2 regions of the Chryseobacterium sp. WG23 genome follow, and region 1 is predicted to be linked to the other one. Evidence: riboswitches for the same ligand, from Rfam matches in the RefSeq annotation. Region 1 holds a riboswitch; the other holds the start of a gene.
The links. Region 1 has a riboswitch for S-adenosylmethionine ahead of MP477_RS15970 (TonB-dependent receptor). Riboswitches for the same ligand answer to the same signal wherever they lie in the genome.
Positions count from the first base shown of each region.

Region 2: another riboswitch for S-adenosylmethionine. It lies ahead of MP477_RS06275 (TonB-dependent siderophore receptor); the one in region 1 lies ahead of MP477_RS15970 (TonB-dependent receptor).

Region 1 covers NZ_JALCZE010000010.1:69,467-76,985, reverse strand. Annotated here, with positions in the region: gene MP477_RS15970 (TonB-dependent receptor) at 1-1,413, opposite strand, end outside; SAM riboswitch class I at 1,497-1,594, opposite strand; gene MP477_RS15965 (type II 3-dehydroquinate dehydratase) at 1,834-2,241, shown strand; gene pckA (phosphoenolpyruvate carboxykinase (ATP)) at 2,361-3,977, opposite strand; gene MP477_RS15955 (GYDIA family GHMP kinase) at 4,105-5,010, opposite strand; gene fabD (ACP S-malonyltransferase) at 5,022-5,897, opposite strand; gene MP477_RS15945 (LysM peptidoglycan-binding domain-containing protein) at 5,968-7,519, opposite strand, start outside.
Region 2 covers NZ_JALCZE010000003.1:218,036-225,554, reverse strand. Annotated here, with positions in the region: gene MP477_RS06275 (TonB-dependent siderophore receptor) at 1-2,001, opposite strand, end outside; SAM riboswitch class I at 2,096-2,201, opposite strand; gene MP477_RS06270 (T9SS type A sorting domain-containing protein) at 2,374-3,420, opposite strand; gene MP477_RS06265 (helix-turn-helix transcriptional regulator) at 3,565-4,425, shown strand; gene MP477_RS06260 (hypothetical protein) at 4,518-4,802, opposite strand; gene MP477_RS06255 (fumarate hydratase) at 4,895-6,502, opposite strand; gene fumC (class II fumarate hydratase) at 6,639-7,519, shown strand, end outside.

The DNA.
Region 1 (7,519 bases):
TCTGCTGTTTGACTTTGTGACCGATCCTCCAATCTCACTACCCTGCCCAATAAGTGGGTTTGAATAATAATGTCCATTATAATTGACTAAATCTACGGAAAAACTTGTCCTGAACTTCAATTCAGGTAAGAATGTGAAGTCCATAAAACCTTTTCCAGAGAAGTTATCTTCTTTATTTTCGTTTTTATCTAAAGGTAAAGTTGCCGCTAAATTTTGATTCTGAAGAGCGTTGGTAGGCCTGTATTTTCCAAAATCGTAAATTCTGTTTCCTGCACCATCCAATATATATGACCCATCGGGGTTTCTCTCATAATAAGGATAAAACGAAGGAACAGATCTTGCTGCCTGGATAACATTGCTTGTATTGGAATCTGAAGACGTAGGAGCCTGCTGAATGCTGTTGGTATAACTTAAATTCACCCCTACATTCAGCCATTTCTTAACTTCAGAATTGAGTTTTAACCTTGTGCTGTATTTTTTAAATCCGGATTCAATGGCAATCCCTTTATCATCAAGATATCCCAATGAGAAAAAGTAATTGCTTTTTTCACTTCCTCCACTGATATCCAGATCTACCTGATTCCTGGAAGCCACTCTCTGTAAAACATCTCTCCAGTCATCATTCCATAATGGTATTGCTCCGGGTAACAATTTCCCGTCTGTACCTACAGGTTTTGAATAATTAGCTCCATAAGGATTAATACCCAGTTCAGAGATAAGATTATTGGTAGCCATCTGGGCTGCCTGCTGCCCATTTACCTGTGTGGATCTGTATCCGTTTCTCAATGCTTCCCAATACAGCTGGAAATACTGATCTGTATTTACCTGTTCGTAGTCTTTTACCGCTCTGCCGGAAAAACCCTGGCTTATATTAAAGTTGATTCTGGCTTCTCCTTTTTTACCGGACTTGGTCGTAATAATAATAATCCCATTCGCCCCTCTTGATCCATAAAGAGCACTTGCCGTAGCATCTTTCAGCACACTGACTGATTCTATATCATTAGGGCTTATAGAGTTCAGATTTCCGTCAAAAGGAATACCGTCTACCACATATAAAGGATCGCTGGACGCACTGATAGAGCCAATTCCTCTGATCCTGATTGTAGCTGTAGATCCCGGCTGTCCGGAAGAACTTGTTGTTTGTACTCCCGCCACCTGTCCTTCCAATGCTTTGGTAATATTGGTAACAGGTCTGTTGTTAATTTTATCACTGGAAATAGTTGCCACAGAACCGGTATAGCTGGTTCTTTTAGCCTTTCCGTAAGCTACCACCACCACTTCATCAAGTTCCTTCTCATTGAGTGTATCTTTTTTAGATTTGGTATCCTGCCCGTGTATGCTTCCAATTCCTAAAAAGAATACCGCTACAGGGGGAATCCAAATTTTTGAGCTAATCAAATTTTTATTAATCATAATCAATTTTGTTTATCATATATTAAAATTTTGCCCTTTGCAGATAATACAGCAAAGGGCATCGATAAATACGATAAACCTAATGCTTATTTTTCCTTTAAAGGCTGAATGTAACACCTTGCACAAGAGCAGGTTGTTAAGATTTCATTGGGTCAGTTCCCTCCATCTTTCTTTATAAGCCGATCGAAATATGACTGCAAATCTAGAAATATTTAGTCTACAAAACAAGTAGACTTATAATTTTTCATGATAATTTTTCAAAAATTAACTTAATATTTTATTAAAAAGCCGGTAAAATAAGGACTTACAAAAATTGGCACTTTAACAAACATGACAAATATCATTATAGATAATGCAAAGGAGAAAAATGAAAAAAAATAAAATTCTACTCTTTAAAGGAAAAAGTTTTAATTTTATAGAATGAAAGTTTTAATTATAAACGGGCCTAATCTCAATCTTTTAGGCACCAGAGAACCGGAAATCTATGGAACAATCTCCATGGAAACTTATTTGGAAAATTTAAAATCCGAGTTTCATTCTTATGAATTAAAATATTATCAATCCAATATTGAAGGAGAGCTTATCAACAGGCTTCAGGAAGATGATTTTGATGCTGTTGTCATCAATCCAGGTGCTTTCACACACTACTCTTATGCCATAGCAGATTGTTTAAAAAATATTCAGAAACCTAAAGTGGAAGTTCACATCAGCAACATTTATAAAAGAGAGGAATTCCGGCAAAAGTCTGTGACTGCCGCCAATACCGATGCTGTTTTGTCTGGCTTCGGAATGGAGGGATACAGATTGGCATTACTGGGATTAAAATAATTTCTCAGTTTCTCCTCAGATTTAGCAAATTCTGCAAATGATTGCGTTGTAAAATAAACAATAAAAATAGAAAAGCCTCATCAGTGATGAGGCTTTTGTGTATGTTGTAAGCAATCTTATTAGATAGTCTGTCCCTGTAATTGAGGTCCTGAAGCAATTAGTTTTTTACCGGCTTCAGTATCACAGTACTGTTCAAAGTTTTTAATATATCTTGAAGCAAGGTCTTTTGCTTTTTCTTCCCACTCGGAAACATTACCGTAAGTATCTCTAGGATCCAGAATACCTGCAGAAACATTTGGAAGTTCGGTAGGAATTTCAAGATTCATGATGGGAACCTGAGTTTTAGGAGCGTTATCAATAGAACCGTCAATAATAGCATCAATGATTGCTCTTGTATCTTTTAAAGAAATTCTTTTTCCTGTACCGTTCCAACCTGTATTTACTAAATAAGCTTTAGCACCGTGCTCTTTCATTTTGCCGATCAATGTTTTAGAGTACATTGTAGGGTGTAATGTAAGAAATGCTTCACCAAATGCAGGTGAGAAAGATGGCTGAGGTTCTGTAATTCCTCTTTCTGTTCCGGCAAGTTTTGAAGTATAACCGCAAAGGAAATGGTACTGAGCCTGATCTTCATTCAGGATAGAAACCGGAGGAAGTACTCCGAATGCATCTGCTGAAAGATAAACAATCTTTTTAGCGTGCCCTGCCTTAGATGGCAATACAATTTTGTTGATATGATAGATTGGATAAGAAACTCTTGTGTTTTCAGTGATTGATCCGTCTGTATAATCTGCCACTCCATTGTTCACAACAACGTTTTCAAGAAGTGCATCTCTCTTGATTGCTCTGAAGATATCCGGTTCTTTTTCTTTTGATAAATCGATAACCTTAGCGTAGCATCCCCCTTCATAGTTGAATACTCCGTTATTATCCCATCCGTGCTCATCGTCACCGATCAGGTATCTTTTCGGATCTGCTGATAAAGTAGTTTTACCAGTTCCTGAAAGACCAAAGAATAAAGCAACATCACCTTCTTCTCCTACATTTGCAGAACAGTGCATTGAAGCCATACCTTTTAATGGTAGGTAATAGTTCATCATTGCAAACATTCCTTTCTTCATCTCACCTCCGTACCAAGTACCACCAATGATCTGTAGTTTTTCAGTAAGGTTGAACATGATGAAGTTTTCAGAGTTTAATCCCTGAGCTTCCCAATTTGGATTCGTAGTTTTAGAACCATTGATTACAGTGAAATCAGGCTCTCCGAAGTTTTCAAGCTCAAAATGAGAAGGGCGGATGAACATATTGGTCACGAAATGTGCCTGCCATGCCACTTCAACAATAAATCTTACTTTAAGTCTTGTATCAGCATTTGTCCCACAGAAAGCATCTACAACATAGATTTTTTTTGCTTCTGCCAGCTGATCCATCACTAGTTCTTTACAAGACCCGAAAATTTCCGAAGTGGTAGGTAAGTTTACTTTACCATCCCAGAAAATTGTATCTCTTGTAACATCATCCTGAACAATATATCTGTCTTTAGGTGAACGACCTGTGAAAATTCCTGTTTTTACCGATACCGCGCCAGATTCTGTAAGCTCAGCTTTCTCAAATCCTTGATTTTCAGGAGAAACTTCAGCCTGATATAATTCTTCATAAGAAGGATTATATACTACTTCATAGTTTCCTTTAATCCCTAATTTCTCTAAATCCTGGATGATTTTAGTGTTTTTCATTTTACTTATATTTTCTATTTCTTTATTGAGTTCAACAAAAATAATATTAATTATTTGTTAAAGGTGGTTTAAATATACTGATATAAGTCAGAATCGCAAATAAAAAAAGGGGCTTGTAAATTATTGATTATAAATTAATTATATCTTGCCATTCAAAAACACTAGTAAAACCCTTCTCCCAAAAATAGTCTTTATAGCTCCCAAATTTAGCACTCATCACGAAATCTCCACCCCATGCCCCCAAACTTTTGACAAAACAAGGGCAGTCTGAGAATAATCTCTCTTTAACTGTAGGAATTTCAAGAAAATTGGAAATTTTTTGCTCATGAATCGCCATTAGCTCAGAAAAATTTTGCAATTCACTGCATAACAAAATTTTCTTTGTGATATCTGAAAATTCATCAACCAATTCCGGAGATTTCTTTTTTGACTTGTAAAAACTGATTCCTTCCCTGCTATCTTGTTTTTGATTCAGGTGAATAAAAATCAATTCATTTTTAAAAGGAGGACTGAAAGTTACCTTCTCATATTTGATTTCCGGTTTACTTTGAAAAAGAACAGCAGATTTTTCTTTTGCGACTGCAACATCATATCCACTTCCTCCCAAACTGATGGAGTTCAAATAAAAAGGATCAATTCTGGCCCATTCTGCCAGATTATTCATTAAGGTAGAACTGCTTCCAAGTCCAAAATCCGCAGGAAACTGAAGATTTGTTTTTAAATGGTAAGTACAATCGTTTTTGAATTTTATGTCGGAAAGCTGCTGTACATTCTTTAATGTTTTTAGAATAAATTCAGTACTTGCAGGAATATTGGCTTCAAGAATCTGCCAATTCTTATAATCTATAACAGCCTTTAGCCATAATTTGTTCTGATGAAATGCTTCCCAAAGAATCAGGGATTTGTTGTCATTTCTTTCTTCAAAAAAAAACTCTTGTCCAAGCTTGGTAGGTACCGCCAGGACAAGAGCTCCGTCTATCGCGAAATATTCTGAAGTAAGCATAAGCTTGCCCGGTGAAAATATCGCGTTCATATTTTTTTATTTTAGATTGCAGAAACAGCGTCTACAGATCCGTCAATTTTTTTGATCAGCCCCTGAAGGGTTTTTCCAGGTCCAACTTCTACAAAATTAGAAGCTCCATCTTTGATCATATTCTGAACAGACTGTGTCCATTTTACAGGACCGGTAAGTTGATCAATAAGGTTTTGTTTAATCTCATCAGGATTTGTTACCGCTGTAGTAGTGATATTCTGATATACCGGAATAGTAGCTTTTCTGAATTTTGTTTTCTCAATGGCTGCAGCTAGCCTTTCTTGTGCAGGCTGCATTAATGGCGAATGGAAAGCTCCGTTTACAGCCAGTAGTAATGCTCTTTTTGCTCCTGCTTCTTTCAATTTAGCACAAGCTTCTTCTACTGCAGGTGTTTCTCCCGAAATTACAAGCTGCCCCGGGCAGTTATAATTGGCAGGAACTACAATCCCATTGATCTGAGCACAGATTTCTTCTACTTTGGCATCTTCCAGTCCTAGAATAGCTGCCATTGAACTTGGATTTGCATCACAAGCCTCCTGCATAGCTTTAGCTCTTTCGGATACTAATTTCAAACCATCATCAAAAGATAAAACTCCGTTAGCTACCAATGCTGAGAACTCTCCTAACGAGTGTCCTGCTACCATTTCAGCTCCAAGACCGTTTACTGCTTTTAATGCTGCTACTGAATGTATAAAAATTGAAGGCTGGGTAACCTCTGTTTTCTTAAGATCCTCATCTGCTCCGTTAAACATAATGGAAAGAATATCGAAACCTAAAATTTCATTGGCAGATTCCATCAGATCTTTGATATCTTTTCTAGAATCATACAATTCTTTTCCCATTCCTACGAACTGAGAACCCTGCCCAGGAAATACAAGTGCTTTCATGTACTGAATTAAATATTATGCAAATATAACTATATTGTTAACAATATACTGTTAAAGAGATATAAATCATTTAGGGAACCAGCCTGATTACTCTGTATCCGGTGTTTACGTAAGCACCGTTAGCTTTAGATTTTACAAACTCAAATTTTGTTGCAAGCTGAGTCTGAACTTTATTCATCTGCTTAAAGATTTCTCCCTTTTTATTCTCTCTTGTCAGCATATCATTCACCACATCAAAACCTACAATTGCATATTTTGGAGGTGTTTTACAGTATTTTGTTTTATAGGCTGCCAGAATTTCTTTTTCAAATCCTCCGTCAGTATTGATCTTTCTATCCATCAGGTATACAAGGTTTGCCTGGCTCAGTTCATCTACTTTCTTTTCAAAAACCGGAGAATAGAATAAGCTGAAAGCTTTCACTCCCTGTGCTTCTTTAGAAAGAGCAATCATTCTGTTGGCAAAAGCCTCACCCATACTATCATTATCATTAGCTAAAACAGCAATAACCGGGGCAGACTGCCCTGTCATCATATTCTGATCCAGCTGAATTTCTGCCGGAGAATTAACGATAACAATATTTGGATTTTTAACAGATTTTTCAAGACCTGCTTTAATATAGTTTGCATTTTCTTTCTTAGGATCTGCAACCACATATATTTTCTGATCTGAATATACTGCTTTTACTTCTTCAACAATTTTATCGGCATACGTCTGATTGTTTGTTTCAACAATAATCAGGTTGCTGTAATTGTATAATTCCGGAGAATTAGCGAATGGTGCTACAATTGGAATTTTTTGATTTCTGGTGAAATCCAAAACGTCAATTACATTAGACTTAAAGAATGGGCCGATAATCAAATCGGTATTGTCCGGGTTAATCTGTGTCAGAGAATTTTTAAATGAAGCCTCGTTTCCGGAGTCCACTATTTTTATATCCAGTTTCTGACCTCCTCTTGCGTTTCTTTCAATAGCAAGTTTAGCTCCGGTTAAAAAGTCTAATGCCATTCCCCGGTATTGAGTTTCGTTCGTGCTGTAACCAAACGGAAGCATCAACACTACGCTCAAAGCATCTCCGTTTTTCTTCACATAAGCAGGATCCTGCTTTTTGATCTTTAAAACCATTCCTGATTTCAGTCCATGTGAAAGATCCGGGTTCAGAGCGATCAAATCATCAATACTCACTCCAAATCTGTTAACAATAGAGAATACAGTATCTCCCTGCTGAACAGTATAGGTTACATAGTCATCTCCTACAACCACATTGGATGATGAAGATTTTTCGTTTCCTGAATCTATTTTTGTCTTTGGATTGACAGGTTCAGCAACGGTATCTGATGTATTTGATTTCTTTATTTTGATGGAGTCTCCGGGCTTTAGTCCCTTTTCTTCCAATCCGGGATTTAAAGCAAAAAGGTCCTGCTGCGTGATTCCAAACTGTTTGGTAATTCTGTAGTAATTATCTTTAGCTTGAATTACATAGGTCTCTCCTTCTACAGCTACAGCTGGAGGAGTTGCAGTACCTTCTTTTTCTACTGGAGTTTCTACCGGTTTTTCAGTAGCAATAACCTGCTGGCTATCTCCATATTTTTTAATGCTTGTAAGAGGCAATGTGATCTCATCT
Region 2 (7,519 bases), on a different contig from region 1:
GTTTATATTAAGGTTTCCGCCTTCCAACTTCCAGTCATAGGAAATAACCAGATCCACTCCTTTGGTTTCGGTATCAATAGCATTAGCAAAAAACCTTCCGCTTTCGACCTCTTTTCCCACGCCTACTACATCAGGGTCTGATAACCTGGAATCTGTAATATTACTTGTAATGACAATCCTGTCTTTCACTTTAATGAAGTATCCGTCTAAAGTAATGAATAGGCCTTTCACCGGCTTTAAAGTAAATCCAACGCTTCCGTTGACAGAGGTTTCCTGTTTTAGCTTATCAAATCCAAGCACCTGTGCAGCTTTACTGTCATTATTAAAAATCCCTTTGGTTACAATCGTAGATCCTGAAGTTGAAATATCTGCATAAGAATTATTGAAATACTGCTGCTGTAGGGAAGGAGCTCTGAAACCTGTTCCTACTGCTGCTCTTACAGCATAATTTTTTATAAACTCATACCGTACGGCTAGTTTTCCATTCAGGGTATTTCCAAAATCAGAATAGTTTTCAAACCTTGCTGCTGCATCAATATTCAGCTTTTTATCCAAATCATAAGATATATCAGCATATACCGCTGTAGAATGCCTGTCTTTTTTTAAAGTATTATCCGGTGAAAAGCCAATGAATGATTGCGATCCTCCTGCTCCGATCACTGTTGATCCCGTACCAGCTACATTTCCGTTAACATCATACTGAGTATAAGATGCAGGATCTCCGGATTTGATCTGATATTGTTCAAATCTGAATTCACCTCCAAATGCAATATTAATCCGGTTTATATTTCTAGAAACATCAAGATTAAGGGTATTTTGCAGAAAACTGTGTGCTCCGGCATAAAATCGGGTCGGCGATTTTGCTCCTAAAGAAGCATTATTCGTATTGCTTACATTATAATTGAACGTATTGTTTCCAAATGTATTGCTTACATCAAAAAGCCAGTTGTTTACATTATATTTTGCTCCGACGGCATAAGAGATATCATATACCTGAGATCCCAGCTCCGCCTGAAATCCATTGGGATAAATGGATGAAACAACATTAAACGTTTCACTGGGAAGCCTTCTGAAACCATATCCTTTTCCTTCTTTAATACTGAAGCCTCCAAAGGAATAAAGTTTAAAATTGTTATTAAAAGAATATTCTGAATTAAAAAACAGCTGCGCCTGCTTGATCTGTGCGTCTCCAATCTGAAAGTTGAAGTAATCACGGGTTAAACCCCTTTTTTTAATTTCCTCATCATCTGCAGCTCTTGCGGCCTCAGGATCATCAGCGAAAGGATACGCAAAATTATTTCCGAAAATATCTAAATCATGATTTTGAGTCCTTGTTGTTTTTCCTCTGTGGCTTAGCTGTAACGAAAGATTGACGTAACCTTCTTTTTTTCCTAATGATGCCCCGTAATTAACTCCTGCCTGGTAGGTGTCCCCATCATTCCTTCCGCTTAATCCGTAGGTAATACTTGCTGATGCGCCTGCATTCTTTTTGAGAATAATATTGATTACTCCCGCAATGGCATCAGAGCCATACTGTGCCGCTGCTCCATCTCTTAATACTTCAATTTTTTCAATAGCAATAACAGGAATTGTACTCAAATCTGTTCCCACAGAACCATTTCCAACTGTATTCTGATAGTTGACCAAAGAAGTGGTATGTCTTCTTTTCCCATTAACCAATACTAAGACCTGATCCGGGCCCATTCCTCTCAATGTCACTGGATCAATATGCTCGGTTCCGTCAGAAGCAGACTGTCTTACAGAATTAAATGAGGGAATGACATAGTTCAATAAATCCTGAACCGTTATTTGTGGGGATGCTTTCTGTATTTTATCGATATTAATAACATCTACAGGAACCGGCGTCTCTAGTTTTGTCCTTTTAACATTTCGGTTGCCTACGATGATAATATCTTCAATTTGTTTTCCTTTTTCTTCCTGTTCCTGGGCAGCGATCCCAATGGCACCAAGCAATAATACAGCTATGCTTACTTTTTTCATCTTTTGTTCCTGCAAAAATTATTATACATTCCGAGAATCAATCCTCAGACACACAAGACTTCAAGAAATGGAATTCATATAAGAATATTGACTTCAATTATCTCCCCCATCGGGTTGGAATTAGCACCTTTACACTGTTGGAATTGTGTAGGTTGCTAAGGTTTCTTTGGGCCAAATCCCTCCACCTTTCTTGATAAATCTACTGCAAAAGTAGACTATTTTTTTCAATATGCAAAAGCCGTTTTTACGATTTACAAACGCAGCATAAAAAAGGCTTATGAAAAATTTCATAAGCCTCCCTAATAAAAGTAATTGTAATTGAAGTGAACTATTTTATGTAAAGGGAATACAGTGATTCTACAAGAAGACTGCTTATCCTTTAATAATCTTTTTAGAAACCGTCTGTCCGTTTTTTAATTTTATTTCTACAATGTATAAACCGTCCGGAAGTCCTGTCATATTCATCTGATCATTTAAAAACCCGGCGTCCATCTTTTGTCCTACCGTATTTGTTATGTTTATACTTTCAATCGTGGAATCTGCTTTAATGGTCAGAATTCCTTTTGTTGGATTGGGATAAACCCCTATGTTGTTATGATTGAGTCTTACCTCCGAAGTAGCAAGTTCCGAGGTAGGTTTAATACATCTTACCGATGCCCCCTGCCCTCTGGGTGCCCCTGCTGAAGCATTCGCACTTATGGTCCCTACGTACAGATATTTCCCTCCAAGTCCGGATATATCCGAACTCCAGAAATATCCTCTCTTTCCTACAAAAGTAAAACTAGCGTCTGAAGAACTGCGATATCCTCCTGCAGGCAATTTCAGATGACTGTTGTAAGCACTTGCGGGAGCCGTAACACCTTCAAGGTTAACAATACTCCCCCAGTCTGCCTGTGTTGGCATTCTCCAATCAGCACCTATTGCCTTGCATGGGTCTACACCCACTGTTTTTCCTAGCCCATCTATGTTCTTTGCAGTCCATTCATCAGTAGGCTCAAGAGTGGACCACCACGCGGGTGTTCCTATGATATACGAGCTCACTCCTGCTAAACCATCCGGTCTGTTAGGGGTTGGAGCAGAAATGGTGGCAGAATTTCTTTCCTGATGTCCGTCATCCCATCTTCCCCATTGAAAAAGATCACCATATGAAGCTTCATCATCCAGAGAAGAGGCTACCTTAGAGCTTCCCAGATTCTGCTGCAGCCATATTTTTCCATCATTTCCTCTTACCGTAGTATAAGAAACTGTTTGGCCACGGTATGTAAATTTCACACATCCTACATCTCCAGGATTATTTCCAGGATCTGTATTTGTACAGTTTTGTGGATTTCCCTGTGCATATAAACTATTCAAAGCAATGAATATCAGCATCATTCCCACATTTATTTTTCTCATCGCAAAATATAGATTTTCAAACATAATCAATATTATTTTTAATTATTCTAAATTTAATTAATTTTGCACAAAAGTAGCTTTCCCGTTTAATTCAGAGTTATCATTTCCCAACTTTTAGTTATCCGGTATAGGAGTTATATATGGATATCATTAAAAACAATGCTGATTATGAGTTATTTAAATGGAGAAAAGATATTATTTGCCTCAGATAATATTAGCATAGAATTTTGTTCCGAACGATATTCAAGAACTTCAATACTGGAAGCTGGATCGAGCTTTACCCTGCTCTTCCTGTTGGGGTCAGACATTTATCTTGAAAAATCTACCTGCCTGCTTCCAATGGTTTTTAGAAAAAATCAATACATCCTTTATTATTCTTCGGAAGAAAATAAAGCTGAATTACACTGTGAGAGTCAGGAAGCACTCAAATATTTGCTGATCCGGATTGACTATCAGTATATTGTCAACCTTATTAATCCTCAATCCAGCCAGGAAAGCACGGATATACTGGAAAATATGATCACGAATAATTTCATCTATCTGCATAAAGAAACACCTCCCAACATGACCGTTGAAATGCATATGATTCTTAAAGAAATCATAGATTCTCCAAAGAAAGGTGTTATTCAGAAGTTGTTTATCGAGGCAAAGATTATTAAGCTTCTTATTCTTGTATTTGAGCAGTTCCATGAAAAAAACAGGGGACCATCAAAACCGGGGACTCCGGAAATGATCAAAAAATACCTGGATGAAAATTACCACAGCAATATAAAGGCTGAAGAAATAGGAAAACTACTCGGGATTAATCAGAATATAATCCGGCAGGAATTCAAAACCCAGTATCATATGACCATATCCCATTATATTTCTGAACTAAGAATGCTAAAGGCGAAAAAACTGATTACCAACAGTGATGTAATGATCAAAGAAATCGCTATTGAATGCGGGTATGAATATGTACAGAATTTTACACGCGCCTTTAAAAAGAAATTTGGTGTTGCTCCTGAAAATCTGAGAAATAACAAATAGAAAAACCGCCTAAAAAATTAAGCGGTTTATATATGTTGTTTTGCTTTGATATTACTTTTTCAGAATTAAGGTGAAAAAGCAATGACAATCAATTAATGATGATGTCCGTGATCGTGAATGAAAGGTCCGTTACCCTTAGGCTGGTTGTAAAGAACCTCTACACCTTCCTGCTCATAAATATTCTTTCTTCTGATATCTTCAGGATCGAAAGCCTTTACTTTTCCAAAGTATTCTTTCAAACCTTCCGTAAGCCACATTGGAATGACCAATCCGAAGAACATAAAAATACACCAGAACCCTACTAAGAACATAGTAATAAAGAATACAGTCCATAGGAACTGGTAGAACGGCCAAAATGCTGATAAAATAGTTATCATTCTCTTTAGATTTTAGGCAAAAATAGAGCTTTTTTCTTTTTTACACAAAAGATATAGGCTCTATTTTATAATTTATTTTAATTTTAAACTAACTAGTGGGCAAGATTTGCGAAGAAATCATTTCCTTTATCATCTGTAATAATGAATGCAGGGAAGTCTTTTACTTCAATTTTTCTTACGGCTTCCATCCCCAATTCAGGGAAATCCACGACATCTACAGATACAATATTATCCTTTGCAAGGATAGCTGCAGGCCCTCCGATAGATCCAAGATAGAACCCTCCATATTTATTACATGCATCTGCAACATCTTTACTTCTGTTTCCTTTAGCCAGCATAATCATACTTCCGCCATGGCTTTGAAACTCGTCAACATACACATCCATTCTTCCTGCAGTAGTAGGTCCGAAACTTCCTGATGCCATTCCTTCCGGAGTCTTTGCAGGCCCGGCATAATAAATCGGGTGGTTTTTGAAATACTCTGGCATTGGTTTTCCACTATCTATCAGTTCCTTGATCTTAGCGTGAGCAATATCTCTTGCTACGATAAGAGTACCATTTAATTTTAGTCTTGTTTTGATTGGATATTTTGAAAGATCAGCTAGAATATCCTGCATAGGCTTATTCAAATCAACTTCCACAGCTTCTTCCAAATGAGGAGGTGTAGCTGGTAAGAATCTTTTTGGATCCTGTTCCAGTTGCTCAAGGAAAATTCCTTCTTTTGTAATTTTTCCTTTGATATTTCTATCTGCAGAACAGGAAACTCCCATTCCTACCGGACATGAAGCAGCATGTCTTGGAAGTCTGATCACTCGTACATCATGGGTAAGATATTTCCCTCCAAACTGTGCTCCAATAGCACTTTCCTGGCATATTTTCTGAACTTTAGCCTCCCATTCAAGATCTCTGAACGCCTGTCCGGCTTCATTTCCTTCCGTCGGAAGATGGTCATAATATTTAGCGGAAGCTTTCTTTACAGCCGCAAGGTTCGCTTCTGCAGAAGTTCCTCCAATGACTAAAGCAAGGTGATACGGAGGGCAGGCTGCCGTTCCAAGATCTGAAATTTTCTCTTTGACAAACTCTTCAAGAGACTTTTCGTTCAGTAAAGATTTTGTCTTTTGGTACAGAAATGTTTTATTGGCAGAACCTCCTCCTTTTGTTAAAAACAAGAACTCATAATAATCTCCTTTTTTAGCATAGATATCAATCTGTGCCGGAAGGTTTGATCCTGAATTTTTCTCGTCAAACATGGTTAAAGGGACTACCTGAGAATATCTTAAGTTTCTTTTTTGGTAGGTATTGAAAATTCCACGGCTTAAAAACTCACCGTCGTCTACTCCTGTGTATACATTTTCTCCTTTTTTACCCATTACAATTGCTGTTCCTGTATCCTGACAAGAAGGAAGAGCTCCCTCAGCAGCTACTGCAGCGTTCTGTAGCAAGTTATAAGCAACAAATCGGTCATTGTCCGTAGCTTCAGGATCATCAATAATTCTTCTAAGACTCTCTAAGTGAGAAGAACGCAACATAAAAGAAACATCCGCCATAGCTTCCTCAGCAAGTAATTCCAACCCTTTAGGATCTACAGTTAAGATTTCTCTGTCTCCTAATTTTTCAACTTTTACATAATCTGATGTAAGCTTTTTATACACCGTATCATCTTTCTGAATTGGATACGGATCCTGATATCTAAATTCCATTCAATTTTTTGTTTGCGCAAAAATACGGCTACCGTAAAAAATATGAGTAAAATCAGTCATTAAAATTGATATTTATAATGATTATAAATTGCGAAATTCTGGTGTTATCAGTAACTTTATAAAAATTTCAATCACAATGAATTACAGAATAGAAAAAGACACCATGGGCGAAGTGCAGGTACCTGCAGATAAACTTTGGGGAGCACAGACAGAGCGTTCCAGAAATAATTTTAAAATAGGTCCTGAGGGCTCAATGCCACATGAAATCATTGAGGCATTTGCCTATTTGAAAAAAGCAGCAGCGTACGCCAATAGTGATTTGGGAGTTCTTCCCGCTGAAAAAAGAGATATGATTGCTAAAGTCTGTGATGAAATTCTGGAGGGCAAGCTCAATGATCAGTTTCCACTGGTTATTTGGCAGACCGGCTCAGGAACCCAGTCAAACATGAATGTCAATGAAGTTGTTTCCAACAGGGCACATGTCAATAATGGGGGTACTTTAGGAGAAAAATCTGAAATTCACCCAAATGACGATGTCAACAAATCTCAATCATCCAATGATACCTATCCTACAGCGATGCATATTGCTGCGTATAAAAAAGTAGTGGAAGTAACGATTCCTGCTGTAGAAAAATTAAAAAATACATTATCTGAAAAATCCAAAGCATTCAAGGATGTTGTAAAAATCGGAAGGACTCACCTGATGGATGCTACTCCCCTTACTCTTGGGCAGGAATTTTCAGGATATGTTGCTCAGTTGGAATTTGGATTAAGAGCCTTAAAAAATACCCTGCCTCACCTTTCTGAACTTGCACTTGGCGGAACAGCAGTAGGAACCGGATTGAATACGCCTAACGGCTATGATGTAAAAGTAGCCGAGCATATTGCAAAGTTTACCAACCTGCCTTTTATTACTGCTGAAAATAAATTTGAAGCCCTTGCTGCTCATGATGCTATTGTTGAAAGTCATGGTGCTTTAAAACAGCTTGCTGTCTCATTATTCAAAATTGCACAGGA